Linked DNA regions of Pyxidicoccus trucidator. The protein of the gene in region 1 interacts with the protein of each later gene in a pairwise test. Links are inferred from orthologs where the notes say so. Each region holds a gene or a part of one and is shown on either strand. Other genes may lie near its edges.

Region 1 (14,494 bases):
TGGCCGTGCGCGTCGGTGCGGGTGGTAACGACGCGCCCTCCATGGGTGGCGCGGACCTTCACCGAGGCCACGGGCCCCGTGCTCGCGACAGCGACGCCTTCGATGACGCGGGAGCCGCGCGCGGGCGGTGTGCCCGCATGGGCAACCGTCATGAGCGCCAAGGGGAGAAGCCAGAGCGCACCGCGCGCGAATCGGAGGGCCATCGTTGCTCCGGAAGGATAACCCGAAGCGCGCGGAGCGTGTGGCGCCCCTGCCTGGTGGGTAGGGGCTCCAGCGCGGCGCCTGCTACTGAGAGCGTCCCCGTTGCGTCGGCTCCGCCCCGCCAGCGTCAGTCCTGCGTCAGGGTCCGGAACACGGCTGGCAGCTCCTGGGTCCCCAGTCCCGCGCTGACGGCTCGCTTGTAGTTGTCGAGCAGTTCCTTCGGGAAGCGCGCGCTGATGCGGGCGTCGGTGCTCAGCCGGACGATGTGCTCGATGGCCGCGACGTGGGTGTTGAGGCTGCACTGGTCGCCGGAGAAGTCGTTGCTCTCGACCATGCCCTGCGCGGCGTCGGCGGTGACGGAGATCAAGCCGAGGAAGGAGTTCTTCTGGGCGAAGAAGGCCTTCGGGTCGAGACCTTCCGCCTTGCACATGGCCGCGGCATGGAGGAACGCCAGGGAGCCCCCGTAGTAGGCTTCGAGAATCGCGCAGTCGAGCGTCGCGGCGGAGCCAATCTTCTCGTCGACGTAGGTGGAGTTCTTGGCGATCGCCTGGAGCGTTTCGAGGTGCCGGTCGAAGACCGCTCGCGACCCGGCGTAGAAGACCGTCGCGTAGTCGGTGGCGACGAAGCTCGGGTAGGCGAGTATCGCGGCGTCCAGGTAGTCCACGCCGTGTGCCCGTGCCCACTCCAGCCCCGAGCGAGCGTCCGCCGGTGAGCCGCTGGTGAGCTGGACGAGCGTCTTTCCGGCAAGTGCCGCCGAGACGCCCTTCGCGGACAGCAGCTCGAAGCTGGCGGCATAGTTGGACACGGAGACGACGACGAGCTCCCGGCCCGATACGGCCTCGAGCAGGTTCTCGAACGCGGTGGTGCCACCGCCTACGGCCTTTGCCTTGCTGGGAGTCCGATTCCAGACCGCGACGTCGTGCCCCGCCGCCGCGAAGGCTCGCGCCAGTGCACTGCCCATGAGGCCAGTGCCGATCACCACGAGCTTTGAAGGACTGCTGGGGGCCATCTTCATCTCCGGGAGGTGGATAGTGGGTAGCGACTGTAGCCCATGTGGCTCATGGAGCCGTGAGCCATCCTCTCTGGCGGAGGTGCTCCAGCTCCAGGAAGGAGCGCATCCACGTGGCTCAAATGCGCATCAGGGAGCGAGGTGACGCAGGCTCGGCGTGGGGTCGAAGGGCGTCACGAGCGTCCTGCCATTCCTGTCACAGACGGTCCCCCGTCCCCCATCATCGGCCGGGTCCGGGCCGGGACCGGTGGGGGCTCCCCAGTAGTTGCGGGTCGCGTCGACGGTGTTGCCGGAGTCATTGCCCACGCCACAGTTGGGAACCGCCGGAAAGATGGCTGTCGCCTCGCCCAGGTTGCCGAAGAAGGCGTTCCCGCGGAGCCTGAAGTTCGCGCCCACCTGCACCCAGACCCCCGGCCCCCTGTTGCCGATGGCTTCGTTCTCCTTGAACTCGAACCCCGAGGCGTCCGTGGAGAGGAGCAGGAACCCGATGCCCTTGTTGCCGATGGACCTGTTCTCCACGATTGAGTCATTCAAGCCAAAGATGGCGAAGCCGTAGCCGGTATTGGCGAGGGCGACGTTGTCCTTGATGGTGTTTCCTTCCGCATCAGACCCGCAGTCGAATCCCGTCCCATTGCCGATGGAGAAGTTGTCCCTGGCCGTTTGACGGTTTCCATTGATGCGAAAACCCGTGGCCTGATTCCCCTGGGCAATGTTGTCAATCACACGCACGTCGCGAGCTGCCAGGATATCCAGTCCGAGACCGTCATCGTCGGTCACCATGCGCGCCCCCGTCACGGTGAAGCCCTTCCCATCTCCGCCGAAGATGACGCCGTTCGCGGTGATGTTGACGACATCCAGCACGGCCCCGCTCGCATCGAGCACGGTGGCCTTCGCGCCGTCCGTCGATTCTATCTGGAGGCGCTTGTCGATCAGGATCATGCACCTGCACCCCGTCAACACCTCGGCCGCTTCGTCGCCGGGGTCGCTGAAGTCGCCGTCGGCGTTCAAGTCTCCGTAACGGCCGGGGCCGACGACTATCCGGTCTCCATGACGAGCATTCTCGATGGCTTGACTGATGGACCGGCAGGGCTGGGCTCTCGAGCCACAAGTCCTACTGTCAATTGCGTTGTTGGCGACGAAGAGCGTCCTCTTCCATTCCGCCTGGGGTTCAGCCTTCGCCAGGGGCGGAAACAACATTGCGCCCACCAGGGCCAGTAGCTGGAGTGTCTGTCTGGACATGAGTGCCTCCCGTCCATTGCCTGACATGGCAATGAAATGCCCGTCGAGCGAGCGCGGGAACATGGAGACGCGAGGCTTTCGTGCACAGCTTGCCCCCGGGCAGGGTGTCAGCTTCGCGACGCTGACGTTTTGCCTGCGGGGAAAGACAGACTCCCAGGCCCTCCGCCTGCCCCACACCTCACGCACGCGCCCACGTCCAGCGGGAAGGTCCTGCTCACCAAACGACGCCTCCGAGACGTCGGCGGGATTCGACCCGGGTCGGCGCCTCGCCGGCGCTCCCTGGAAGGCGACGCCCCGGGCTTGGATTATGCGAGGCTCACCGATACAACGCGGAATCGATGATCGCCAACCTCCACAACGCAGACATCCCCAAGCCCGTGCTCGAGGTCATCGCCCGGCTGCGCGAGCTGGGCCATGCCGTGTACCTCGTGGGCGGCTGCGTCCGGGACATGGTGCGCCTCGTGCCCCCCAAGGACTTCGATGTGGCGACCAGCGCGCTGCCCGAGGAAGTCCAACGCGCCTTCCGCAAGGTCATCCCCACCGGCATCCAGCACGGCACCGTCACCGTCGTCCAGGGTGGCACCCACGTGGAGGTGACGACGTTCCGCTCCGAGGGCGACTACCACGACGGGCGCCGGCCCAGCTCCGTCGCCTTCGAGCGCGACATCGTCAAGGACCTGTCCCGCCGCGACTTCACCATCAACGCGATGGCCTACAACCCGGTGGACCGCGAGCTGGTGGACCCCTTCGGCGGGCAATCCGACCTCAAGGCCCAGCTCATCCGCTGTGTGGGGTCGGCCCTGGAGCGCTTCTCCGAGGACGGGCTCCGCCCCCTGCGAGCCGTGCGTTTCGCCGCGGTGCTCGGCTTCTCCCTGGACCCGGCGACGCGTGACGCCATCCCCACCACGCTCTCCGTCTTCCGGAAGGTGGCCTTCGAGCGCATCCATGACGAGCTGGTGAAGCTGCTCCACACCCCCCGTGCCGAGCTGGGACTGGAGCTGCTCGCGGCCACCGGGCTGCTGGATGTCTTCCTGCCCGAGCTGGCGCGCGCGACGCCCGAGGCCGCCCGCCAGGCGCGCGCCGCCGTGCAGGCCTCGCCCGTCGACGTGGAGGTCCGCATGGCCGTGCTGCTCGCGGACCTCGTGGACCGCACCCAGGCCCGTGATATCGGCCTGCGCCTCAAGTTCCCCAACAAGGTCGCCGACCTCGTCGCGATCCTCGTGGAGCACGCGAAACTGGAGGCGCGGGTGGGGGAGTCGGACCCCGCGCTCCGCAGGCTCCTGGCCCGGGTGGGACTGCCGCAGCTCCCGCAGTTGATTGCCGTGGTCCGCGCCCGCGTCCAGGTCCGCGAGCCGGACCGGCTGCCGGAGGTCGAAGCCCTCTTCGCCCGGCTGGAGGCGCTCGCCGCCGCGAAGCCTCCGCTGAGCGCGAAGGAGCTCGCGCTCACGGGAGGCGACATCATGGCCACCCTGGGCGTGGGGCCGTCCCCCATCGTCGGCGAGGCCACCCGCTTCCTCCTGGAGTCCGTGCTGGATGACCCGGGCCTGAACACGGCCGACACGCTGAAGGCCCGGCTGAAGGACTGGCAGGCCCGCTCCGGACGCTGAGCCCGGCCCGCTGCTGATGGGCCTGCGCCGGGCGCTGAGCCCGCTGGCGGTGGGGCAGGGGAGCAGCCTCGTCCGGGTCTACCGACACGTCCGGAGCGGTCCACCCCCGGCTCCGGATGTTCCCCTACGAGGGCGCATGTCGGGAAAGGGGCCGCCCGGGCGTCCTCCCGCGTGCGCCCGGACGTCAGGGCGTGTAGGAAGGAGCACCATGCGAGTCGTCGTAGCCATGAGCGGCGGGGTGGATTCCTCGGCCGCCGCCGCCCTGCTCAAGGAGCAGGGCCATGAGGTCATCGGCATCACCCTGCGCGTCTGGTCCTACGAGGGCAAGGCGAAGTGTGGGAGCTGCTGCAGCCCGGACGACATCGACGACGCGCGGGCCGTGGCCCAGTCGCTGGGGATTCCCTTCTACGTGGCCAACGCGGAGGAGATCTTCCAGGACCGCGTCATCAACCCCTTCGTCCAGTCCTACCTCGGGGGCCGCACGCCCATCCCCTGCGTCGCTTGCAACCGCGACGTGAAGTTCAACTTCCTCCTCAAGCGCGCCCGCGCGCTCGGCGCCCGCCTGGCCACCGGCCACTACGCGCGCGTGGAGGAGGTGGACGGCCGCTACGTCCTGCGCCGCGCCGTCGACACCGCGAAGGACCAGAGCTACTTCCTCTTCACGCTCGGCCAGGATGAGCTGCGCGACCTCCACTTCCCCGTGGGTCACCTGACGAAGGCCGAGGTCCGCGCCGTCGCCGAGCGCCATGGCCTCGTCACCAGCCAGAAGCCCGAGAGCATGGAGATCTGCTTCGTGCCCGACGGTGACTACGCCGGCTTCGTGGAGAAGGTCGCCGGGCCCCAGCCCGCGGGCGAGATTGTCGACACCGAGGGCCAGGTGCTCGGTACGCACCAGGGCATCCACCGCTACACCGTGGGCCAGCGCAAGGGCCTCAACCTGGGCGGCGGCGAGGCGCGCTACGTCCAGCGCCTGGAGCCGGAGTCCCACCGCGTCGTCGTGGGCCCCGCCGAGGGCACTGGCCGGGACAACTTCGGCCTGCTCCAGCCCCACTGGGTGGACGCGCCGCCCCCGCCCGAGCAGGCCGTGGAGGTCCGCATCCGCCACCGCCACGCGGGGGCTCCGGGCCGCGTGCACGTGTCCCCGCATGGGCTCGTCTCCGTGAAGCTGGACGCTCCCGCGCGCGCCGTGACGCCAGGACAGGCCGCGGTGGTCTACCATCAGGACCGTGTGCTCGGCGGTGGTTGGATCGTCTGACCCCGCGTCACCCCGAGGGAGCCGGTCATGGCGCAGCGCCTGGTGGAGTGCCTGCTCGTGGCCGTCGCCCTGGGGTTCGCCTCGGGGTGCAAGGAGCGCTCGGACAAGCCCATCGCCGGACTGCTCGCCGCGGGCGCTCCGGTGATGCGCACCGAGGGCAAGGAGCAGCGCCCCGTCGCCGTCGGGGCCCAGCTCCTCGCGCATGAGCAGCTCACCGCCACCGGGCCCGCGGTGCTCGAGTACTTCGGCGGCGGCCTGCGCTTCCTGGAGGAAGGCGACACGCTGGAGGTCGGCGACGCGGACGAGGCGAAGCTCCACGGCGTCAACCTGCCTTCCCGCCGCTGGGAGGAGGGCGAGGTCCAGGAGGCCCCCCCTCCGCTGCGCATTGTCGCCGCGCGTTACACCCAGGTGCAGGTGACGCCCGCGTCCGCCCAGGCCCAGCAGGGCACCTACAGCAACGCCGAATACCTCGTGGCCTTCTTCACGCCCAACGGCATCCAGAAGCTGGGCTCCGGCTCGGCGCAGGAGGGGCCCCGCCAGCCGCTGCCCCCGCCACCGCTCCGGCCGAAGGTGCCCTTCATCCACGCGGGCGAGCTGGGGGAGGGCGGGCTGGTGGCCACCGTGGAGGACGGCTTCGTGGTGGCGGAGACGGACGACCTCGCCACCGCCGTGCTGCTGGAGGACCGCGAGGTGCCGCTGGGCCGCACTGTGCGCCTGCTGGTTCCAGACGGCGCCGAGGTGGTGCTGCGCTCGGTGACGGGCCGGGAAATCGAGGTGGAGGGCCCAGCGGACCTCAGCTTCCGCTAGCCCCGCGGGGAGGGGTGGTTTGTCCTGGCGGGCCTGCTTTCTGTAGAGTCGCCCGTCCCTCCAGGTTGAGAGGTGTGCGATGACGAGGAGTGAGCTCATCGAGCGCATCGTGGCGCGTGCCCCGCACGTCCCCCGGCGTGAGGTGGAGGCCATCGTCCATGCCGTCTTCGACTGCATGTGTCGGTCCCTGGTGGCCGGCAAGCGCATCGAGCTGCGCGGCTTCGGCGTCTTCTCCGTCCGCACGCGCCGCGCGCGCACGGGCCGCAACCCGAAGACGGGGAAGAGCGTCGCCGTGCCCGAGCGCCGGACGCTGTCCTTCGCCGCCGGCAAGGAGCTGCGCGAGCGACTCAACGCGCCTCCCGCCGAGGAGCCCGCGCCCGTGACGCTCGCCCCTCCCGCCGAGGCGCTCACCTCGCTCGCCGCCGTGCCGCTCGTCCCGCCCGCGGAAGCACCTGGCTCGCTCGCCCCCCCGCCACTGTCCGCGACGTCCGCGTTCGCCACGCCCGCCACGGGTTGACATCGCCAGAGGAACCGCTTCCGTGAATTTGACCCGTTCGGGGGTGGGGCGTACCTTGCCCTCCATGCCGACGCTACAGGCCGCAACACGGAATCGTGTGGCCCGCTGCGTCCGCGCCCGAGGACTTCCAAGCCATGCGTGACGCCCACCGGATGAAGGAGAAGTTCGACGTCTCCCTGGACAACAGGCAGATCGTCAGCCTGCTGATCGCCGGCATCGTCGTCATGGGCGCCGTCTTCGTCCTGGGAGTCGTCGTCGGCAAGAAGCTGGCGGGCAACGCCCAGACGGCCAGCGCTCCGGACCTGCTCTCCGCGCTGGACGCGAATGCGCAGGCGCTCCAGGACGTGCAGAAGGACTCGCCGCTCACCTTCCAGGACGAGCTGACCCGCAAGGCCGCCGCCGAGCCCGTCGCCGCCGCGCCCAAGCCGGCTCCGAAGCCCGCCGCCGCCGCGCCCGCTCCGGCTCAGAAGCCCGTTGCCGCGGCGCCGCTCCCCAAGCTCGCGCCCACCCCGGACCCGGACACGGGCGAATTGCCCCCCGAGGAGCCCGAGGAGGAGGCCGAGACTGTCGTTGCCGCCGAGGCTCCCAGCGCGCCTACCGCGCCCACCGCCGTGGCCCAGAAGCCGGAGCCCGTGAAGCCCGAGCCCGTGAAGCCCGAGCCCGTCAAGGTGGAGCCGGTGGTCAAGGCCGTGCCGGTGTCGGGCAAGGTGGAAGTCGCGGCCGTCCCCACGCGCACCACGAACAAGGAGGGTGGGACGCTGAAGGAGGCCATCGCCCGTGCCGCCCAGCCGCCCGCCCAGGCCGTGAAGGGTGGGGCCTTCACCCTCCAGATCTCCGCCTCCCAGGACCGCCAGGAGGCCGACCGCTTCGCCGCCCGGTTGCGCGACAAGGGCTATGCCCCCTATATCCTGGCCGCCGAGGTGCCCGGAAAGGGCACGTGGTATCGCGTCCGGATGGGCAGCTTCGCCTCCAAGGATACGGCCAGCCGGTATCTGGCAGACTTCAAGCGTGAGACCCAGCTCGACGCCTTCGTGGCCGGCACGAACTAGAGCAGGGCGAGGAAGACGGTAAGCATCATGACGACGACGAGGCGGGTGGAGAAGCCCTGGGGACACGAGCTCATCTGGGCTCACACCGAGCGCTACGTGGGCAAGCTGCTGCACGTGAAGCAGGGCCACAAGCTCAGCCTGCAGTTCCACAACCAGAAGGACGAGACGATCCACGTCCAGAGCGGGAAGCTGCTCTTCGTCGTCGATGAAGGCCAGGGGCTCATCGAGAGGGAGATGAACCCCGGCGAGAGCTACCACATCAAGCCGCTCACCAAGCACCGCATGGTGGCGCTGACCGACTGCAACATCCTCGAGGTCAGCACCCCGGAGCTGGACGACGTGGTGCGGCTGGAGGACTCGTACGGCCGCACCGGCACCAGCAAGCCGTAGCCGCTGACTGTCCCGCGCGGTCCGCGTCCTACTCGCGGGCCGCGTTGTTGGGGTTGCGGGTCCACTTGTCCACGGTGCCGTCCCCGTCCAGGTCCTCGCCGATGCGGTCCACCTGGCCGCCCTCCCAGTACTCCCAGTAGTCCACCTTGCCGTCGGTGTTGGTGTCGCGCTCCTTCCGCACCAGCGTGCCACCCTCGTAGAAGGTGAAGCTGTCCGCGCGGCCGTCGCCGTTGACGTCCCGCTCGCGGCGCGTGTTGACGCCCTTCTCGAAGAAGTAGGTGGCGTCCACCTTGCCGTCGTAGTCCAGGTCCAGCGTCTCGCGCGTCTGATCGCCGTTGGCGTCGAAGTAGCGCGTCAGGTCCACGCGGCCGTCCCAGTTGAGGTCCAGCTCCTGGCGCACCCGGCGGTAGCCGTCCGACTCGGGCGCGCTCTCATCGCGCACGGTGTACGTCCACACGTCCGGTTTCCCGTCGCCGTTGACGTCCTGCTCCGCCACCCGCTCGTCGCCCGAGCGCCCCGGTTGGATGGGCTCCCCCGTCGTCCGGCCCGCCGCGGCCGCCCCTTCAGCCCCCGTGCCACGCTCCGCCGATTTGCCGCCCGCGCAGCCGGCCAGGGCCCCCGCGGCCAGAAAACCCAGGAAGAACAGACGCTTGGACTGTGGCATGGAGGACTCCGGTGGGGCGCTGCGGCGGGGCCTCGCCGCGTGCACGAGAGGCTTTCGCGCGACACGTCACTTCATATATTTTCACATATCGCCATGGCCCGAAAGAAGATCAGCACCACCATCTACATCACTCCGGAGCAGAACGAGCTCCTCAAGGCGCTGAACCAGAAGACGAAGGTTCCCGTGGCCGAGTACATCCGCCAGGGCATCGATCTGGTACTCGAGAAGTACAAGGCTCAGCTCCCCGGTCAGGTGACCTTCGACGAGCTGTGAGAGAGAGGCGTGACGTGAAGAGCTTTCGTGGCAAGCGGGTGGTGGTGCTCGGCGGTGCGGGCTTCGTCGGTTCTCACCTGTGCGAGCGGCTGCTGGACGACGGCGCTGCGTCCGTGGTCGCGGTGGACAACCTCATCACCGGGAGCGAGCAGAACCTGCGCACGCTCACCGGGCGCCAGGGCTTCGAGTACGTGAAGGCGGACATCGTCGAGGGCATCCCCGTGAAGGGCCCCGTCGACTACGTGTTCAACATGGCGTCGCCGGCGTCGCCCATCGACTACGCGGAGCTGCCGCTGGAGACGCTGCGCGTGGGCTCCATCGGCACGGAGAACGGGCTGAAGCTGGCCGAGGCGAACAAGGCCGTCTTCCTCATGGCCTCCACCTCCGAGGTGTACGGCGACCCGCTCGTCCACCCGCAGCGCGAGGACTACTGGGGCAACGTGAATCCCATCGGCCCGCGCTCGGTGTACGACGAGGCCAAGCGCTACGCGGAGGCGATTACCGCCGCCTACGGCCGCAGCCGCGGCGTGCAGGTGCGCATCGTCCGCATCTTCAACACCTACGGTCCGCGCATGCGCCTCAACGACGGTCGCGTGGTGCCGGCCTTCGTGGGCCAGGCGCTCAAGGGAGAGGACTTCACCGTCTTCGGCGACGGCAGCCAGACGCGCTCATTCTGCTACGTGAAGGACCTGGTGGACGGGCTGGTGCGGCTGATGCTCTCGGACGAGACGAGCCCCGTGAATGTCGGCAACCCGCGCGAGATGACCATCCGCCAGTTCGCGGAGGCGGTGCGCGTGGCCGCGGGCGGCGGCGGGAAGATCATCGAGAAGCCCCTGCCCAAGGATGATCCGAAGCAGCGGCAGCCGGACATCACCCGTGCCCGCACGCTGCTGGGCTGGGAGCCGAAGGTGCTCCTGGAAGACGGTCTGAAGGAGACCATTGCCTATTTCCGGGAGGTTGCCGGAGTGAAGCCCACGGCATAGGTTGCCGGCGGCTTGATTCTTGAATCCCTGTAGACACTGCGGCCACACGGATGGGTGGCGGGAGGAAGCGTGAAAGTCCTGGTGACGGGTGGTGCGGGCTTCATCGGCTCGCACGTGTGCGATGAGTTCCTGCGAAGTGGGCATGAGGTCATCGCCCTGGATGACCTGTCCGGTGGCAAGCGGGAGAACCTGGACCCGCGCGTCCGCCTGGCGGTGCATGACATCCGCAGCCGCGAGGCGGCGGAGATCATCAAGGCCGAGAAGCCGCAGGTGCTCTGCCACCTGGCGGCGCAGATGGACGTGCGCCGCAGCGTGGACGACCCGGGTTTCGACGCGGACGTGAACATCCGCGGCATGCTCAACCTCCTGGAGGCTGCGCGCGTCTCCGGGGTGAAGAAGGTCATCTTCAGCTCCACCGGCGGCGCCATCTACGGCGAGCAGGATGTCTTCCCCGCGCCGGAGGGCCACCCGACGCGTCCGGTGTCTCCGTACGGCGTGTCCAAGGCGGCCGGCGAGCTGTACCTCGGCTACTACCGCGCCCAGTACGGCCTGCCGTACGTGGCCCTGCGGTACGCCAACGTCTACGGCCCCCGGCAGAACCCGCATGGCGAGGCCGGTGTGGTGGCCATCTTCAGCCAGCGGCTGATCGCCGGCCAGGGCTGCACCATCTTCGGCGAGGGCAAGCAGACGCGTGACTTCGTCTTCGGCCCGGACGTGGCCCGCGCCAACCGGCTCGCCTTCGAGAAGGACTACGTGGGCGCCATCAACATCGGCACCGGCGTGGAGACGGACATCAACCGCCTCTACGCGCTGCTGGCCGAGGCCGCTGGCTCCACCGCCGCCGTGGCGCACGCGCCGGCGAAGCCCGGTGAGCAGCTGCGCTCCTGCATCGACAACGCCCTGGCGAAGAAGGTGCTCGGCTGGGAGCCCACCGTGGACGTTCGCGAGGGCCTGAGCCGCACCATCGCCTTCTTCCGCGAGAAGGCCGGCTTGCCCTCCCGCGCCCACGGCTGAGGGCAGGGGCCTCGCCCCGGCCTCTGGCTGGGGCGAAGCCATCAGGGTGTGCGGTGCTTCCCGCTCCTCCCTGGCAGGTCGCCCGGCGCGGGTCGGCTTTCCGGAGAGGCCTTGCTCCCTTCCCACGAGCCAGACGGGGGCTGCTCGGTGCGGGGGGCGTGCATTCGCCCGGGCGGGCGCTCATGGTGACTGGGGAACAAACGGGCTCCCCTGGCGGGTTGCTCGTCCAGCGGGCGCTCGCGCGTAGATTTTCGCGCGGTTCGGTGTTACTCACGCCCGCTTCTTCCGACGAGCGCCCCGAAAATGCCGGCTGAAAACGCGCACATCCGCAACTTCTGCATCATCGCCCATATCGACCATGGAAAGTCGACGCTGGCCGACCGTCTCCTCGACAAGACGGGGACGTTGACCAAGCGAGAGGCGCAGGCCCAGTTCCTCGACAACATGGACATCGAGCGGGAACGGGGCATCACCATCAAGGCCCAGTCCGTGCGGATGAACTACACCGCGAAGGACGGCAAGCAGTACGTCCTCAACCTCATCGACACGCCGGGACACGTGGACTTCGCCTACGAGGTGAGCCGCAGCCTGGCCGCGTGCGAAGGCGCGCTCCTGGTGGTGGACGCGTCGCAGGGCGTCGAGGCCCAGACGCTGGCCAACGTCTACATGGCGCTGGACCACGACCTGGAGATCATCCCGGTCATCAACAAGATCGACCTGCCCAGCGCGGACGTGGCGCGCACCCGGTCGGAGATTGAAGACGTCATCGGCATCGATGCGTCCATCGCGGTGCCGGCCTCCGCCAAGGAGGGCATCGGCATCGAGGAGATCCTCGAGTCCGTGGTGGCGCGCGTGCCGCCCCCCAGCGGCTCGCCGGACGCCCCGCTCAAGGCGCTCATCTTCGACTCCTGGTACGACAACTACCGGGGCGTGGTGACGCTGGTGCGCGTGCTGGAAGGCACCCTCAAGCTCAAGCAGAAGATCAAGCTCTTCAGCAACAACAAGGTCTTCGAGGTGCAGGAGCTGGGCGTGTTCAGCCCCTTCTCTCGCCCGGTGCAGCAGCTGATGGCCGGCGAGGTGGGTGTGCTCGTCGCCAACGTGAAGGAGCTGCAGGACGCGAAGGTGGGCGACACCGTCACCGAGGAGGCCCGTCCCACGGAAGCGCCGTTCCCCGGCTTCAAGGAAGTGAAGCCGATGGTGTTCTCCGGCATCTTCCCGGTGGACTCCGCGGAGTACGAGAACCTGCGCGACGCGCTGGCCAAGCTGACGCTGAACGACTCCGCCTTCACGTACGAGCCCGAGTCCTCCACCGCGCTGGGCTTCGGCTTCCGCTGCGGCTACCTGGGCCTGCTGCACATGGAGATCGTCCAGGAGCGCCTGGAGCGCGAGTACAACCTGAACCTCATCACCACCGCGCCCAGCGTGGTGTACCGCATCACCACCGGCAAGGGTGACGTGATGCTGGTGGACAACCCGGCCAAGCTGCCGCCGGTGCAGAACATCGAGAAGTTCGAGGAGCCCCTCCTCACCTGCCACATCCACGTCCCCAACGACCACCTGGGTGCCATCCTCAAGCTGTGCCAGGACCGGCGCGGCGTGCAGAAGGACATCAAGTACCTGGGCAGCAGCGGCCAGCGCGTGCAGGTGACGTACGCGATGCCGCTCGCCGAGGTGGTGTTCGACTTCTTCGACAAGCTGAAGAGCGTGTCGCGCGGTTACGCGAGCCTGGACTACGAGCTGGCCGGGTACATGGAGTCCGACCTGGCCCGGCTGGACATCCTCATCAACGGGGACCCGGTGGACGCGCTGAGCGTCATCGTGCACCGCGAGCGCGCCTACCTGCGCGGCCGCGAGGTGTGCCAGAAGCTGAAGGAGGTCATCCCGAAGCAGATGTACGAGGTGGCCATCCAGGCGGCGATTGGCGCGAAGATCATCTCGCGGGAAACCATCTCCGCCATGCGCAAGAACGTGCTCGCCAAGTGCTACGGCGGTGACATCAGCCGCAAGCGCAAGCTCCTGGAGAAGCAGAAGGAGGGCAAGAAGCGCATGAAGCAGGTGGGCACGGTGGAGATCCCGCAGGAAGCCTTCCTCGCGGTCCTCAAATCGGAGCAGTAGCGCATGAACGCGGCCACTCCCTCCGCAACCCCGACGCCTCCCGTGAAGCTCGCCGCGGCCATGGCCGCGCGCCGCTCGCCGGAGCAGCTGCGCGCCCGCCGCCTGCTGGTGTGGCGCGAGCTGCTCACCAGCCTGTGGGCGCCGCTGTGCATCATCGGCCTGGCGTTCGTCCCCTACACCATCCTCATTGAGTTCGCGCCTGCCGCGGCCGCCTGGGCCCAGCCGCTCATGAAGGGGCTGGGGCTGCTGATGGTGGCCTGCTTCGTCGTGCTCCTGGTGTGGCGCAACGCGTCCCCCAAGGAGAAGGCGCTGCGCGGGCTGCGCCACGAGGCCAGCGAGCTCATCGCCGAGAACGAGCGCATCCTCCAGAAGCCGCACGTGCGGGAGAAGCTGGGCGCGCAGGTGCCCGAGCGCATCACCGAGCAGGCGCTGCGCGTGGAGACGGCGTCCATCGACGGCAACGCCGACAGGATGCGCGAGGAGCTCAAGGGGCTGGAGGAGCTGACCGCGAAGCACCTGGGCCCGTTCCGCAAGCAGTCCGCCATGGACTTCGTGGGCGGCTTCGGCAAGGCGCTGCTCATCGCCCTGGTCATCCGCACCTTCATCGTGGAGCCGTACCGGATTCCGTCCGGCTCCATGCTCCCCACGCTGCAGATTGGCGACCAGGTCTTCGTCAACAAGTTCATCTACGGGGTGCGCGTCCCGTTCGCCAACGTGGTGCCGTTCGTCATCGTCCGGAAGCCGGAGCGCGGAGACGTCATCGTCTTCAACAACCCGGTGGACGAGTCCAAGGACTACATCAAGCGCGTGGTGGGGCTGCCCGGTGACACCGTGGAGGTGCTCGACGGCGTCATCCACATCAACGGCAAGCCGCAGACGCGCAAGGTCATCTCCACCGACTACGTCGTCCACAACATCACCGACGACGGCCGCTGGTACGACCAGTCCGAGGCGCTGTTCGAGGAGGACCTGTCCGGGGTGACGCACGCGGCGCTGCAGACGCTGGCCCACATGCCCGCTCGCGAGGGCCCCTACGAGGTCCCCCCGGGGCACGTCTTCGTCATGGGCGACAACCGGGACAACAGCGCGGACAGCCGCCATGGCCTGGGCGTCACCGGCCGGGGCAAGGCGGAGTACGTGCCGTACGGCCACATCAAGGGCAAGGCCATGGTGGTGTGGCTGTCGCTGGGCTACGAGGGCCTGCTGCACGGCCTCTTCGGCGGCACCGGCCTGCGGGTGGACCGCTTCTTCGAGCCGGTCCGCTGAAGCACACCCCCGGAAGCGACCGGCCTGCCGGTCCGCTGACGCACACCCGGAAGTCAGGCGACCCGGCGTTCCACGCACGGTGCTTGACGCGCCGTGCGGCGCGGG
Region 2 (14,494 bases), on another replicon or contig:
GCATCGTCCTCCGGGGAGGAACGGGCGGGCGGAGCCGGCGCCTCGTGAGGCACGGGGCCCGTACCCGCGCCCTGGGGCTCGGCCGCCTCGCTGGCCGAACAGATTGTCCATCCATGACGCAGCCCCCACCGTGGAGTGGAGGGCGCCCGCCGATGACCGCCCGCGGCCGGCCGACAGGGCTGGCTCCTTCTTCACGGACGGGATGCCGCCGGAACATGGACGCCACTTCCACACTCCCCGACTTCGCGCTCATGCAGGGTGGTCCGTTCTTCCGGCTGGAGTGCCGGGTCCACCTCTTCACACCCCAGCGCGACAAGGTGCTGGCACGTACGCTCGTCATCGTGGCGCTGGCCTGGCTGCCGCTCCTGTTCCTTTCGATGTTCGAGCGTGGCACGGCCCTGGGCCCCCTGTTCGGAGACCTTCAGATTCACGCCCAGCTCCTGGTGTCCATGCCCGCGCTCATCCTGTCCGAGCCCTATGTGAACGGGCGCATCCGGCTGGCGGTCCAGCAATTCCTCAGCTCGCACCTGGTGGGGGTGGGCAGTCGGCGGAGCTTCGAGCGCGCCGTATGCGTGGCAATCCGGTGGCGCGACAGCGCCTGGGTCGAGGCGGGCCTGGTGGCCGTCTGCCTTGGCCTCTCGTTGCTGGAGCGGATCGAACCCAACAGGGGCTGGGCCTTTGCGTTGTCGGGAGGCGAGCTCTCGCCGGCGGGCTGGTGGTACCTGGCAGTGAGCCGGCCGCTCTTCATCTTCCTGCTGCTGCGCTGGGTGTGGCGCGGCGTGGTGTGGGCGGGCTTCCTGTTCCGCGTCTCGCGGCTGCCCCTCGCGCTGATGCCCACCCATCCGGACACCATGGGGGGGCTGGGCTTCCTGCCCGTCTATCAAGCCTGCTTCGCGCCCCTGGTGTTCGCGCTGCAGATGGTGATGGCCGCGGCCACCTGGAGGACCCAGGCCGCGGGACTCGCCGCCGACCCCATCCCCCATATCATTCCCCTGGCCGTCATCGGGGTCATGGCCACCGTCGTGGTCTTCGCACCCCTGGTCTTCTTCATGCCCCAGCTCGTGAAGGCAAAGCGGCGGGGAGACCCTGCGTTCTCGGCGCTTGCGGCGTGGCACTCACGGCGGTTCGAGCGGAAGTGGTTTCACGAGCGCAGCAGCGAGGACGTGCTGGGCGCGCCCGAGTTCTCCTCGCTGGCCGACCTGGGGTCCACCTTCATCCTCGCACGGAAGATGCGCGTGTTCCCGTGGGACCCGCGCCCGCTGATGAGCGTCGCCGCCGCGGCGGTCCTGCCCATTGCGATCCTGCTGGTGATGGACCGGCATTTCCTCGAAGTCCTCAAGCTGCTCCGCCAGGGGCTGGGCTGAACCCGGGAGATGGGCATGCTGAAATCAATCGTCTTGTTCGCGCTGTCCAACGTCGTCGTCCTCTTCCTGTTCTCCGCGGGACTGGCACGGCACCCGGGAGAGCTGCGGGAGGCCTTCCAGCGGCCGGCGCTCTACGGACGGTCCCTGGCGGTGATTTTGGTGGTGGTGCCAATCCTGGCGTTCGCGGTGGTGTACCTGTTCCGCCTTCCTCCGGTGGCCGCGGGCGCCATCCTCCTCACGGCCATCTGCCCCGGCGCTCCCTTGCAGGTGAACCAGGCGAAGGCGCTGGGCGCCAGTGTGAAGACGTCCCTCAACCTCATCCTGCTGCTGGCCATCGGCTCCATCGTCACGGTTCCCCTCTGGATTGAGGTGGTGGATCGGTCCATGGGTCTCCAGCTCCAGGCCGGTCCTGAGCTGGTGTTCCGCCTCCTGCTCGTGAAGATCCTGCCGCCGCTGGCGGTGGGCATGGCCGTCCACCACTTCTTTCCGGAGGCCGCGAAGGTCCTGGCCGTGTGGGCCAACCGGGTGTTCATCGTGCTCCTGCTGGGCGTGGCGGTCCTTGTCATCTTCCTGGCCGGCCCGCGGCTATTGAAGCTGGGGTTGGGCCCGGTGCTGGCGCTGGTGGTGCTGGTCGTGGCCGCCACGTTCCTGGGGCACTGGGCCGGCGCGCCGCGTGCCGAGGACCGCAGGGCCGTGGCCCTGGCGGCCGGCTTCGCCCACCCGGTGCTGACGATGACCATCATCTCCCAGAGCTACCCGCGCTTTCAGGCGCTCGAGGTGGCGGCAGTGGTGGGCGCCATCATCCTGATTCGCATCCTGGCGCTGACGCCCTACAAGCTGTGGTCGAAGCGGCAGGGCCGCACGGAGCGCACCGGCCGGGTGCCTCCGGGCAGCGTGCCCACCTGACCTCCGCGGCGGTGGGCGCGCTGCTCACCCCTCCGGGGGCTTCTCGGGGCCCGCCATTCCGTCGCCGGCCCGCGTCAGCTCCTCACTCAGCTTCAGCAATCGCTGACGGTCCGCTTCCTGCTCCGCCGAGGGGACGGCCTCGTCCACCAGGGCGTGCAGCCGGTTCAGGCCGTCACGGATGAGCGCCCACTCCTCGCGCGAGTGCCCGGCCCGGTCGGCCAGGTAGGCCGTGACTCCATCCAGCGTCTGGGCATGAATCCGCTCGCTGCCTATCTTCTCCGTCACTCCCGACGTCTCGAGCATCCGCCGGGTCGGCTCCAGCACCCGGGACAGCATCAGCGTCACGTCGCGGTGCTCCAGGGAATCCTTCAGCTCGGCGAGCATGTCGGCGCCCGGGACGTCCAGGTCCACCGTCGCCTCCAGGTCCAGCAGCAAGGCGCGCACGCCCGGAGTCCTGTCCGCCCGGTCGATGATGGCGTCCCTCAGGGCGGTGGCGTTCGCGAAGAAGAGGCCTTCGTTGGGGCGGAGCACCAGCAGCCCGGGGATGGTGGCGGGCGTGGGCTGGCGCCGGACGTCGGCGAAGTCCAGCGTGCCCGGGGTCCGCCCCAGCTCGCTCACGCGGGGCTTGCTGGCACGCCAGACGAGGATGAGCACGGAGAGCCCCACCGCCAGCAGCAGCCCTGGCAGCACGTCCAGCACGAGCACGCCCAGCAGCGCGGCACAGGCCATCAGGAAGTCCGCGCGGCGCAGCCGGTACAGCCGGCGCAGCTCCGGCACGTCCATCATCCCGGAGATGGCCACCACGACGATGGCGCCGAGCGTGGCCTCGGGCAGGGTGCGGAACAGCGGCGTGAAGAAGAGGGCCACCAGCAGGGTGAGGCCCGCGGCCAGGATGGAGGACATCTCCGAGCGGGCTCCCGCCGCGTCGTTGGCCGCTGTCTTGGACAGGCTGCAGCCGATGGGGAAGCCCCGGAAGAGGCCCGCCCCCAGGTTCGCCGCGCCAATGCCGATGAGCTCCTGGTTGGCGTCCACCTCGTAGCGGTGCTTCGTGGCCATCATCCGGGCGGGGCCCACGGCCTCGGCGAAGGCCACCAGCGCGATGCCCAGCGCGCCTGGCAGCAGCGCGACCAGGTCCTTCCACGACACATCGGGGAGCCGGGGCCCGGCGAGTCCCGCCGGCAGCTCGCCCACCACCTTCACGCCCCGGGCCTGGAGCCCGAGCAACCCCGCAACGATCGTTCCCAGCACCAGCACCACCAGCGCGGAGGGAATCCGGCGTGACACGCGATCGATGCCTAGCAGCAGCGCGAGGCTCACCGCTCCGAGGATGGCGGTGACGAGGTGGGCCTGGGGCAGGTGGGTGACGAGGTGCCACAGCCGCTCGAAGAAGTTGCCCCCGCCGCCCTCCAGCCCCAGGAGCTTGGGCACCTGCTTGATGGCAATCACCAGCGCCAGCCCGAAGACGAAGCCGGTGAGGACGGACTCGGAGAAGAACTGCGACAGCCGACCGAGCCGTAGCACGCCCGCGAGGATGGAGATGACGCCCGCCAGCATGGCCAGGGCCGCGGTGAGGGCGATGAAGCGCGTGGAGCCGGCCGGAGCCATCGCCCCCACCGTCGCCGCGGAGAGCACGGCCACGGTGGCCGAGACGGCGACGATGAGCTGGCGCGAGCTGCCAAGCAGGGCATAGAGCACGAGCGCGGCCGGCGCGGCGTAGAAGGCCGTCTGGGGCGGCACGCCCGCCAGCTCCGCGTAGGCCATGCCCTCGGGGATGAGGAGCGCCGTCACCGTGAGGGCCGCCACCATCTCCCGCTTCAGCATGCGCGGGCGCCAGGCGGGCATCCACGCGAGGAAGGGCAGGTAGTGACTGAGGGGCTTCCGGTCCGCGGGAGGCGCGGTAGGAGAGGACGGCATGGGCGGCTCCTGGAACAGGTCCGCTTCAAGTTGTGGAGCAGCCGGCTGCGCGACAATCCGGCCGGTCGCCCTCGCGAGGAGGGAGGCGGTTGCCAGCAACGCCGTCCGCTACCTCCTCGCCCCGCGGGGCAGGGTGGATTGCGAATTTTCGGGGGAGTGGTCATCCCACGGCTTCACGGTGGACGGGGAAGGGCGGGGAGTCGGTATGGGGGCGCGGGCTTCGAGCTGGAGTGCGGCGCTGTGCGGGCTGGTGCTGGCGGGAGCCGTCGAGGCCAGCTCGCATGAAGACCTGGCCAAGGCGGTGCAGAACCCGGTGGCCAACCTCATCAGCGTGCCGCTGCAGGACAACGTGGACTTCGGCATCGACCCGGGTGACCGGGTGCGGAACACGCTCAACATCCAGCCGGTCATCCCCATGACGCTGACGGAGGACTTCAATCTCATCAACCGCATCATCCTCCCCGTCCTCTACCAGCCGGACCTGGCGGACGGGAGCGGCGGCACGTTCGGCCTCGGAGACACCTCGGCCACGTTCTTCGTGGCGCCCTCGAAGCCGGGGACGCTCATCTGGGGCGTGGGGCCCGCGCTGTTGCTGCCGACCGCCACCGATGACGTCCTGGGGACGGGGAAGTGGAGCATCGGGCCTTCGGCGGTGGCCCTGGTGCAGCCCGGCGACCTGTCCGCCGGCGTGCTGGCCAACAACGTGTGGTCCGTCTTCGGTGATGGGGACCGGGAGAGCGTCAACCAGCTCCTCGTGCAGTACTTCCTCACCTACAACCTGCCCGGGGGCTGGTACGTGACGTCCGCGCCCATCATCACCGCCAACTGGGAGGCGCCCTCGGGGGACCAGTGGCTCGTACCGTTCGGCGCGGGCGGGGGCAAGGTCTTCAAGGTCGGTCGCCAGTCGCTGAACGGCTCGGTGTCCGCGTACTACAACGCCGTGCGCCCGGACGTGCCGGGGGCCGCGCAGTGGCAGCTCCGTGTTCAACTCGCCTTCCTGTTCCCCAAGGGGAAGAAGGCCCCGTAGCCCGGCACCATCCGGGAACTCGCCACGGGGCCCTGGAGGAGAGAGGCGGATGACACCCTCCGACGACCTCACCGGCGCCTTCGCGCTCCTGTTGACGGGCGATGGAGGTGCACGCCCCGTTTCGCTCGACGACGCGCGGCCCGGGGACGGCCTGTCGTGGTTCCACTTCCCCCTGGAGTCGCCAGGGCTGTCACGGTGGCTCGAGGATCGCCTCGGTCTGCCGGAGCCGGTGCGGCGGCTGCTGCTCTCGGGCGCTACACACGTGCAGGTGGAGGCCATCGACCCCGATGGACTGGTCCTCCTGTTGCGCCAGCCGAGGACCCGCGCGGAGCCCGGCGTGAGGACCGGGCTGCGCGTGTATGCCACCCGCCACCTGTGCCTCACCCTGGCGGACCGGGAGGTGGCCTCCATCACGCTGTTGCGCCACGAGCTGGAGCAGGGGAGGGGCCCCCGCTCCACGGACTTCCTCCTCGGGCTCGCGGGCGCCGCGGCGTCGAGCCAGGTACTGCACGTCGTCGAGCTCGACGAGCGGATGGTGGACCTGGAGGCGCGGGTCGAGGCCCACGGGGCGGATGCGGCACAGCGGCTGCGCGACCTGCGGCGGGCCCTCATCGAGCTGCGCAGCGCGGTCTCCGCCAGCAGGGATGTCCTCATGCGCGTGGGCCTGCTGGACATCGACTGGCTCCGCGCGCAGCGCCGGCCCATGAAGGACCTGACCCGGCGCGCGGACAGCGTGCTGAAGGACTTGGACTCGCTCCTGGACCGCGCGCGCATCCTCCACGACGAGCTGAAGGCCCGGCAGGACGCGCGCATGAACTACACGCTCTACGTCCTCACCCTCATCTCCGGTGTCTTCCTCCCGCTGTCCTTCATCACCGGGCTGCTGGGTGTCAACGTGGGAGGCATCCCGGGCACGGCCTGGCCCGGCTCCTTCGTCGTGCTGTGCCTGCTGCTGCTGGCCCTGGCCGTGGCCGAGTGGTGGGCGCTGCGCCGCCGCAAGCTGGTGTGAGGCGTCACTTCCCCTTGGGCGGGAACTGCTCCAGGACATCCTTCACGGCCTCGCCGAGTCGCTCCTCGCGCCTCTGGGGCGAGGGGTTGTCTTCCAGCGCGGCCTGGGCCGTGCCGCGCCAGACGAGCTTGTTGGTGCCGGCGTCGACGACGTCGAGGATGAGCGTGCCCTCTTCGTACTCATCGACATAGGTCTGGGGGAAGGTGGCGCCCACCGACATGCCCGGCCCGTAGGGCGCGTACCAGGAGCCCCATCCATAGCCGTAGTACGAGTTCACCGTGTCCACATCCATCTTCTGGTCGATGGAGCCGTGCCAGCCGAACTTGAAGTCCGGATTCTCATCCACCTTCCGGTAGCCCCGGGACGCCAGCTGCGCATCCACCACCTTCTTCACCTGGGCCTCGGTGACGTCGTTGTAGATGCGAGGGTCCGCGCCCTCTGGCGCGGGCAGCCAGGCATACGTCTTGTAACCGTCCAGCTTGCCGACGGAGGCCGGGTCGTAGTGGGTGTTCGTCTCGATGCCGGAGCAGGCTGCCAACAGCAACAAGAGCAGCGGCACCGCAAGCCGGTGGTGCGGGGACATGACGCCTCCTGGGGGGCCCAGGTGGACCCGTGGGTTTCCTGACGTTGGGGGCGGGGACGCGAGTCCCCCAGGTGCACGGCTCCGGCCGCTCCCCTGGTCGGTACCGACTTCAGGGCTGGATCCGCCTCATGCCGGGAGGACTGTCCTGGGCCCGCGCGCGCGTCCACCCCGTGGGGCACTGGCCCGGGGCGTCACGCACCCTAGCTTCCTCGCACCCTGGATGCGCCAGTGGGGCAAGAGGATTTCATGAAGAAGAATGGCAAGCGGCAGGCGGGCAACGGAGAGGGTTCTCCCAACGACACACTCCAGCGCGAGGTGCTCCCCATACCGGACCAGCCCTACCAGGGCTTGCGTCCGTTCAGTGCCAGGGACCCGAGCGCGAAGTTCCCACCCATCGTCCCGCTGCGGCCTCCGAAGGGCGCGCCCAACGTCCTCGTGGTGCTGCTGGACGACGTGGGGTTCGGTGCCACCAGCGCCTTCGGCGGCGTCGTCAACACCCCCACCGCGGAGCGCCTGGCGGCCAAGGGCCTCAAGTACAACCGCTTCCACACCACCGCGCTCTGCTCGCCCACGCGCGCCGCGCTCCTCACCGGCCGCAACCACCACGCGGTGGGCTTCGGCGGAATCACGGAGACCGCCACCTCCTCGCCGGGCTACAGCTGCGTGCGCCCCAACCACTGCGCGCCGGTGGCCGAAGTCCTCAAGCTCAACGGCTACAGCACCGCGCAGTTCGGCAAGTGCCACGAGGTGCCCGTCTGGGAGACCAGCCCCGTGGGGCCCTTCGAGCGGTGGCCGACCGGCTCCGGCTTCGAATACTTCTTCGGCTTCATCGGCGGCGAGACGAACCAGTGGTACCCGGCGATCTACGAGAACACGACGCCCATGGAGCAGGACCGCACGCCGGAGCAGGGCTATCACTTCATGGAGGACATGACGGACCGGGCCATGGACTGGGTGCGCCAGCAGAAGGCGCTCGTGCCGGACAAGCCCTTCTTCGTCTACTTCGCCCCGGGCGCCACCCACGCTCCGCACCATGTCCCCAAGGACTGGGCGGACAAGTACAAGGGGCGCTTCGATGCCGGCTGGGACGCGCTGCGCGAGGAGGTCTTCGCGCGGCAGAAGAAGCTGGGCGTCATCCCCAAGGACTGTCAGCTCACCCCACGCCCCAAGGAAATCCCCGCCTGGGCGGACATGCCGGAGAAGCTGCGGCCGGTGCTCGCGCGGCAGATGGAGGTCTACGCGGGCTTCCTCGAGTACGCGGACTTCCACGTGGGACGGCTCATCGACTCGCTGGAGAAGATGGGCGTGCTGGAGGACACGCTCGTCTACTACATCATCGGCGACAACGGCGCCTCCGCCGAGGGCACCGTCAACGGCACGCTCAACGAGGGCTTCATCTTCAACGACATCCTGGGCGTGGAGACGCCTGAGTACCTCATCCAGAACATGCACAAGCTCGGCACACCCGAGGCCTACAACCACTACGCGGTGGGCTGGGCGCATGCCATGGACACGCCCTACCAGTGGACCAAGCAGGTGGCCTCGCACTACGGCGGCACACGCAACGGCTGCATCGTCCACTGGCCCAACGGCATCGAGGCCCGGGGCGAGGTCCGCTCGCAGTTCTCCCATGTCATCGACGTGGGGCCCACCATCCTGGAGGCCGCGAACCTGCCCCAGCCGGTGGCGGTCCACGGTGTGCAGCAGACTCCGATGCAGGGGACGAGCATGCGCTTCAGCTTCGACGACGCGAAAGCGCCGGAGCGGCATGAGACGCAGTATTTCGAGATGTTCGGCAACCGCGGCATCTACCACCAGGGCTGGACGGCCGTGACGAAGCACCGCACCCCGTGGGAGACCAAGGCGAGCGTGAGCCTCGAAGAAGACGTCTGGGAGCTCTACGACACGACGAAGGACTGGACGCAGGCGCGCGACCTCGCGACCTCGCGGCCGGACAAGCTGCGCGAGCTGCAGCAGCTCTTCCTCATCGAGGCCGCGAAGTTCTACGTGCTGCCGCTGGACGACCGCGGTGTCGAGCGCTTCAACGCGGAGCTGGCCGGGCGGCCCGAGCTCATCCAGGGCGACTCGCAGATGCTCTCGGGCTCCATGCGGCGGCTCGGCGAGAACTCGATGCTCAACATCAAGAACAAGTCGCACTCCGTCACCGCCGAGGTGGAGATACCGGCGGGCGGCGCGAGCGGCGTCATCATCACCCAGGGCGGCTCGTTCGGCGGCTGGTGCCTCTACGCGCGCCGGGGCCGGCTCAGCTACTGCTACAACTACGGCGGCCTGCGTCGGGACTACGTCGAGGCCACCAGCGAGCTGCCTCCGGGTACGCACCAGGTCCGCATGGAGTTCAAGTACGACGGCGGAGGCCTGGGCAGGGGTGGCGACGTGACGTTGTACGTCGACGGCAAGAAGGTGGGGCGCGGCCGGGTGGAGAAGACCCTGGCCTACGTGCTCTCCGAGGAGACGGCCGACGTGGGCATGGAGCATGGCTCCCCCGTGGCGGAGGGCTTCCACAACGGCGACAGCAAGTTCACGGGCCGGGTGAGGTGGGTGCAGCTCGACAAGGGCAAGGAGGACTTCGACCACTTCGTCTCGCCGCAGGAGCTCTTCAAGATCGCGATGTCCCGGCAGTAGGAGCCAGGAAAAGGCTCGTGGCTACCAGAGCGGGAAGCCACGAGCCGTCCTCGCCGCGTCAGAAGGCGAGGTTGACCTGCAGGGTGATGAGGTTCGTGGTGCCCGGGTCCTTCGCCAGCACGATGCCCGTGGCGGCGGCCGGGTCCGGCGTCTCCTGGTGCGCGACCTGGTAGCGCAGCTTGAGGGCCAGGTACGGCGCGTCCACGAACCACGCGAGCTGGGCCTCGGCGACGTAGAGCAGGTCGTCGTCCAGGTCCCAGCTCGCGTCCAGGTAGCTGAGCCGCACCCCTGCATCCAGCACCTTCTTGTAGAAGACATAGTCGGCCTGCACCCACGCGCCGAAGCTGGTGAAGCGGGCCACGCCTCCGGGCGGCTCGGTGCGGCGGAGGTACGCCTCTCCGAAGAAGCTGAAGCGCCGGGCCTGCACGAATACATCCGCCCCGCCCGTGGCGAAGCGGCGCACGCCCTGTCGCTCGATTCGGAAGATGCCGGCCTCCGGGTTGAAGTTCTCCTGGATCTGCTCCACCTTGCCGCCGGCGCCCTGCACGGTGAAGGAGACGTTGAGGGGAGGCTCCGTGTCACCCGACATGATGTAGGGCAGCTCTCCGTAGCCCGGCTTCCCCATGGGGAACCAGGTGAGCCGGGCGTTGAGCTGGTAGCGGCCGGGCTCCGACGTGACGGTGCGCAGCGGCGAGCCGCTGTAGATGCCCGCGTAGTATTCCAGGTGCTCCAGCGTGCCGAAGACGGTGAGGCCCTTGTCGCGGCCGGTCCAGAAGTAGTTGGCGATGGGGGCGAACTCGGGGAAGAGGATCTGCTGTGGCCCCCAGGACTCGTGTCGGCTCAGCGGGGTGTACTGCTGGCCCGCGCGAAGGCCGAGCGCGTCGATGGGCTGCACGTCCACATAGCTGTCCAGCACGTAGATGGGGAACGCCGCCATCTCCAGCGAGGTCCAGAAGCGGATCCACGGCCGGTAGAGGTTTCCCTTGAGGATGGGGCGCAGGAAGGAGAAGGCGGTACGGGACTCGGCCTCTCCGTTCAGGAAGACGGGCTCGATCTTGTACCCGGCCTGGAGCCCCAGGCTGAGCAGGTAGTTTCCGTCCGTGGACTGGAGGTGGAAGCCCTTCTCCCGGTCGAAGCCCCCCGTGAGCGACGGGCCGTCCTCCTTCGTCGCGTCGTCCTCCGCGGCCCACCCCGGCGACGGCGACAGCAGCGCCGACACCGCGAGTCCGCCCACCCAGCGTCTCCAGCTCATGCCCGTCTCCCCCGCCTGCGAGCACCGGGGGGCAACCCGTCCCCCGGGCCTGATGCGTGCGGCACGGTGGGGGCCCGGAGGCTCCGTGCCCATCAGACACGAGGGGCATCGTCTCCGGGGCGACGTGGAGACTGGCGAGGCGTGTCCCGGTGAATAGCGGCCATGCCCTCGGGGGCGGGGGAGGCCGCCGGGCGGGGGGACGCTGTCACGGGGCTCTTCGCTTGATGACCGAAGGAGAGATGGGGAAGCCACGCTGGCGCCGCAACGAACCGACGGCGGGGGCTGGGAGGCGGGAGGGGCCTCGGGCACACGGGCCGTCAGGTGCCATGCGCCGGGCCCGCCTGCCCTGGCGGAGTCTCGGCGCGCCTACCTTCGACCTCGGGGGAGTGGCGAAAGGACGGACGGCCATGCGACTCGACACGCGACATCCAGGCGGGAGCCCCGTGCACCGGCGCTGGGCCGCGGCTGGAGGCGGGTGGGGTTCGCGCCTGCGGCTGCTGTCGCTGGCGCTCATCGTCCCGGTGGTGGGGCAGGCGGCGGAGGCGGGCTCGGGCGACGCGAGGTCGCATGGGGTGCTGGAGCATGTCTTCGCGCTGCTCGGGCGTGACGCCTTCACCGCGCTCTTCCTGGTGGTGGCGCTGGGCTACCTGCTCGGCCGCGTCCGCATCCGGCGCATCAGCCTGGGGACCACCGCGGCCACGCTGGTGGTGGGGCTGGCGCTGAGCCTCATCTCGGTCTCCGTGTTCGGCGTGAGGCTGAAGGTGGATGCATTCGTCCAGACGCTCTTCTTCAACTTCTTCATGTACGCCGTGGGCCTGCGGGTTGGACCGCAGTTCTTCGCGGGGCTGGAGCGCGACGGCAAGCGCTTCGTCCTCACCACGCTGGTGGTGTGCCTGGTGGCGCCCGCGCTGGCGCTCCTGTGCGGCATCCTGCTCCGGCTGCCGGATGGCGCGGTGGCCGGCACGCTGGCGGGCGGAATGACGGCGTCGGCCGCGCTGGGGGCGGCCCAGTCGGCGGTGACGTCCGGGGCGGTGCCCGGTGGCGAGGGCGCGGCGGTGGGCGCCAACCTCGCGGCCTCCTTCGCCATCACCTACATCCTGAGCATGATTGGGTTCGTCGTGCTGGTGAAGTACCTGCCGCGCATGTTCCACCGGAACCTGGAGCAGTCGGCCCATGACATGGAGAAGGCGCTGGGCGGCGCCTCGAGCGCGCCCCCGCCCGGGACGGACAGCGCGTTCGACGTGGGCTACACGCCCCTGGTGGTGCGTGCCTACCGCCTCGAAAACCCGAAGGTGGAGGGCACGACGGTGGCCCAGGTGCATGCGGTGGCGCCCCGGGCGTCCATCGAGCGGGTCCGGCGCGAGGGCAGGCTGCTGACCCCGGGCGACGACTTCGCCTTGCGGCGCGGGGACGAGCTGGCAATCGCCGGTGAGGTGGGCGCGCTCATCCACCACCATGGCGAGGTGGGACCGGAGCTGGACGACCCGGCGCTGCGCGATGTCCCCGTGCGGACGGTGGAGTGCGTCGTCACGCACAAGGAATTGGCGGGGCTGATGCTGAGCGAGCTGGTGCCGCGGTTTGGCGCGGGCCTGTACCTGGACGCCCTGTTCCGCATGGGTGAGCAGCTTCCGCTGCAGCCGAACGCGCGGGTGAAGGTCCATGACGTGCTGCGGGTGACGGGCACGGAGCGGCGCCTCGAGATGGCGGCAGAGCAGGTGGGGGTGATGGTGCGGCCCAGCCTGACCACGGACATCGTCACGCTCGCGGTGGGCCTGGTGCTCGGGGCGCTGGCGGGCATGCTGGCCATCCCGGTGAAGGGCATCCATGTGGGACTGGGAACCGCGGCGGCGCTGCTGCTGGCGGGCGTCATCATCGGCACCCTGCGCGCCCGCAACCCGTCCCTGGGCGGCCCGGTGCCCGAGCCCGCGCGCGCCCTGCTGGAGGACCTGGGCCTGGCCATCTTCATCGCGGCGCTGGCGCTCAACTCCGGGCCGGACGTGGCCGGCTCCATCCAGGGCGGGACGCTGGTGCCGCTCATCATCTCCGGGCTCGTCGTCGGGCTGCTGCCGCCCATCATCGGCTACGCGGCGGGTCTGTACCTCTTCAAGCTGAACCCCGCCGTGCTGCTGGGCGCGGTGTGTGGCGCGCGCTGCAACACGGCGGGGCTGAAGGTGGCCCAGGACGAGGCGCACAGCGCGGTCCCCGCCATCGGCTTCGCGGTGCCCACGGCCCTGGGCACCGTGCTCATCACCATCGCTTCCTACATCCTGGTCATCGTGCGGTGAGCCGCGCCCGCGGCCGGCGCACGTGCGGGACGTGCGCCGGCAGGGGACTTCAGTGGTGGTAGCCGGACGCTTCTTCCCGCGTCATGGGCTTGCTCACCGGGTGCCGGCGGAAGTGCTCGATGCTGGCGGCCAGGTCCGAGACGAGCAGCGAGGCCAGGTCCCGGCTGACGCCGTGGCGCACCAGCACGCGCTGGACGACGACGTCCTGGATGTCCGCGGGCATCGGGTAGGCGGGCACCTGCCAGCCCCGCTCCCGCATGCGGTCGGCCAGGTCGTAGAGCGTGAAGCCCGGGTCCACGCCCTCCTTCAGCTTCCAGCACACGCCCGGCACGCCGCCCCTGCCGTCGTAGATGACCTCGAAGAAGTCGAGCTGCTCTATCGCCTTCGCGATGACGAAGGCGGTGTCCGAGCACGCCTGCTGCACGCGCCGGTAGCCCTCCTTCCCCAGTCGGAGGAAGTTGTAGTACTGGATGACGATCTGCCCGCCCGGCCGCGAGAAGTTCAGCGCGAACGTCGGCATGTCGCCGCCAAGGTAGTCCACCCGGAAGACGAGCTCGTCGGGCAGGTCCTCCTTGTCGCGCCACACCGCCCAGCCGCAGCCCAGCGGCGTCAGCCCGAACTTGTGGCCGGACGTGTTGATGGACTTCACGCGGGGAAGCCGGAAGTCCCACACCACGTCCCGGTGGATGAACGGCGCGATGAAGCCGCCGCTCGCCGCGTCCACGTGGATGGGGATGTCCAGTCCGGTGCGCCGCTGCAGGTCGTCCAGCGCGTTGGCGATGTCCTGCACCGGCTCATAGAGCAGGTTGAAGGTGATGCCCAGGGTGGGCACGACGCCAATGGTGTTCTCGTCGCAGCGCTTCAGCACCTCCTCCGGCGTCATCACCATCCGTCCGGGCGCCAGCGGCACCTGACGGAGCTCCACGTCGAAGTAGCGCGCGAACTTGTGCCAGCAGATCTGCACCGGCCCACAGATGAGGTTGGGTCTGTCGGTGGGCTTGCCCTCCAGCTCCCGCTTCTTGCGCCAGCGCCACTTGAGCGCCAGCCCTCCCAGCATCGCCGCCTCGCTGGAGCCGGTGGTGGACGTCCCCACGGTGTGGGCCGCGTCGGGCGCGTGCCACAGGTAGGCGAGCATGTTCACGCAGCGGGTCTCGATCTCCGCCGTCTGCGGGTACTCGTCCTTGTCGATCATGTTCTTGTCGAGGCACTCGTCCATCAGCCGGTGGACCTGCGGCTCGGCCCAGGTCTGGCAAAAGGTGGCCAGGTTCTGCCGCGAGTTGCCGTCCAGCAGGAGCTCGTCGTGGACCACGGCGTAGGCGTGGTCGGCGCTGTGCTCGTCCTCGGGCATGCGGTACTTGGGCATCGCGACGGACAGGTCGGGCGAGGCGTAGACGTCGTCGTTGAGGTGGTCCTGGACTTCTTCTCGTCCATGCAGGGGCATTGCGCCCTCCTTGGTGTGCCGCGTGAGCGGGTGTCACGGGATGAAGGTGGCGCCGATGTCTCCGGGGTGC

Evidence for each region.
Region 2: the proteins of lepA (region 1) and G4D85_RS47665 interact in binary tests that used the Escherichia coli proteins (3 or more experiments, as listed by UniProt). The link is inferred for Pyxidicoccus trucidator from one-to-one orthologs.

Annotation. Positions count from the first base shown.
Region 1 is NZ_JAAIXZ010000024.1:146,436-160,929, reverse strand. What follows is about bases 10,742-13,717. They hold lepA (translation elongation factor 4), read left to right. Parts: upstream 10,742-11,311; coding sequence 11,312-13,123; downstream 13,124-13,717. Other genes in these bases: lepB (signal peptidase I), read left to right, coding at 13,127-13,717; G4D85_RS42830 (NAD-dependent epimerase/dehydratase family protein), read left to right, coding at 10,742-11,008. In the rest of the region: G4D85_RS42890 (MSCRAMM family protein), read right to left, coding at 1-152; G4D85_RS42885 (NAD(P)-dependent oxidoreductase), read right to left, coding at 329-1,210; G4D85_RS42880 (right-handed parallel beta-helix repeat-containing protein), read right to left, coding at 1,340-2,449; G4D85_RS42875 (CCA tRNA nucleotidyltransferase), read left to right, coding at 2,788-4,056; tRNA 2-thiouridine(34) synthase MnmA, read left to right, coding at 4,265-5,311; G4D85_RS42865 (hypothetical protein), read left to right, coding at 5,339-6,118; G4D85_RS42860 (integration host factor subunit beta), read left to right, coding at 6,198-6,635; G4D85_RS42855 (SPOR domain-containing protein), read left to right, coding at 6,770-7,684; G4D85_RS42850 (cupin domain-containing protein), read left to right, coding at 7,712-8,074; G4D85_RS42845 (hypothetical protein), read right to left, coding at 8,103-8,738; G4D85_RS42840 (ribbon-helix-helix domain-containing protein), read left to right, coding at 8,832-9,011; G4D85_RS42835 (UDP-glucuronic acid decarboxylase family protein), read left to right, coding at 9,026-9,994; more of G4D85_RS42830, read left to right, coding at 10,064-10,741; more of lepB, read left to right, coding at 13,718-14,389. UniProt on the Escherichia coli protein: Required for accurate and efficient protein synthesis under certain stress conditions. May act as a fidelity factor of the translation reaction, by catalyzing a one-codon backward translocation of tRNAs on improperly translocated ribosomes.
Region 2 is NZ_JAAIXZ010000036.1:32,734-47,227, reverse strand. Bases 4,265-7,240 are described here. They hold G4D85_RS47665 (CorA family divalent cation transporter), read left to right. Parts: upstream 4,265-5,260; coding sequence 5,261-6,220; downstream 6,221-7,240. Other genes in these bases: G4D85_RS47655 (arylsulfatase), read left to right, coding at 7,050-7,240; G4D85_RS47660 (DUF4136 domain-containing protein), read right to left, coding at 6,225-6,803; G4D85_RS47670 (neuromedin U), read left to right, coding at 4,390-5,211. Outside these bases: G4D85_RS47685 (hypothetical protein), read left to right, coding at 216-1,364; G4D85_RS47680 (bile acid:sodium symporter family protein), read left to right, coding at 1,380-2,270; G4D85_RS47675 (SulP family inorganic anion transporter), read right to left, coding at 2,295-4,184; more of G4D85_RS47655, read left to right, coding at 7,241-9,446; G4D85_RS47650 (porin family protein), read right to left, coding at 9,505-10,698; G4D85_RS47645 (aspartate:alanine exchanger family transporter), read left to right, coding at 11,106-12,983; gad (glutamate decarboxylase), read right to left, coding at 13,033-14,424. UniProt on the Escherichia coli protein: Zinc transporter. Acts as a Zn(2+):proton symporter, which likely mediates zinc ion uptake. Purified ZntB reconstituted in liposomes also binds and transports Cd(2+), Ni(2+) and Co(2+).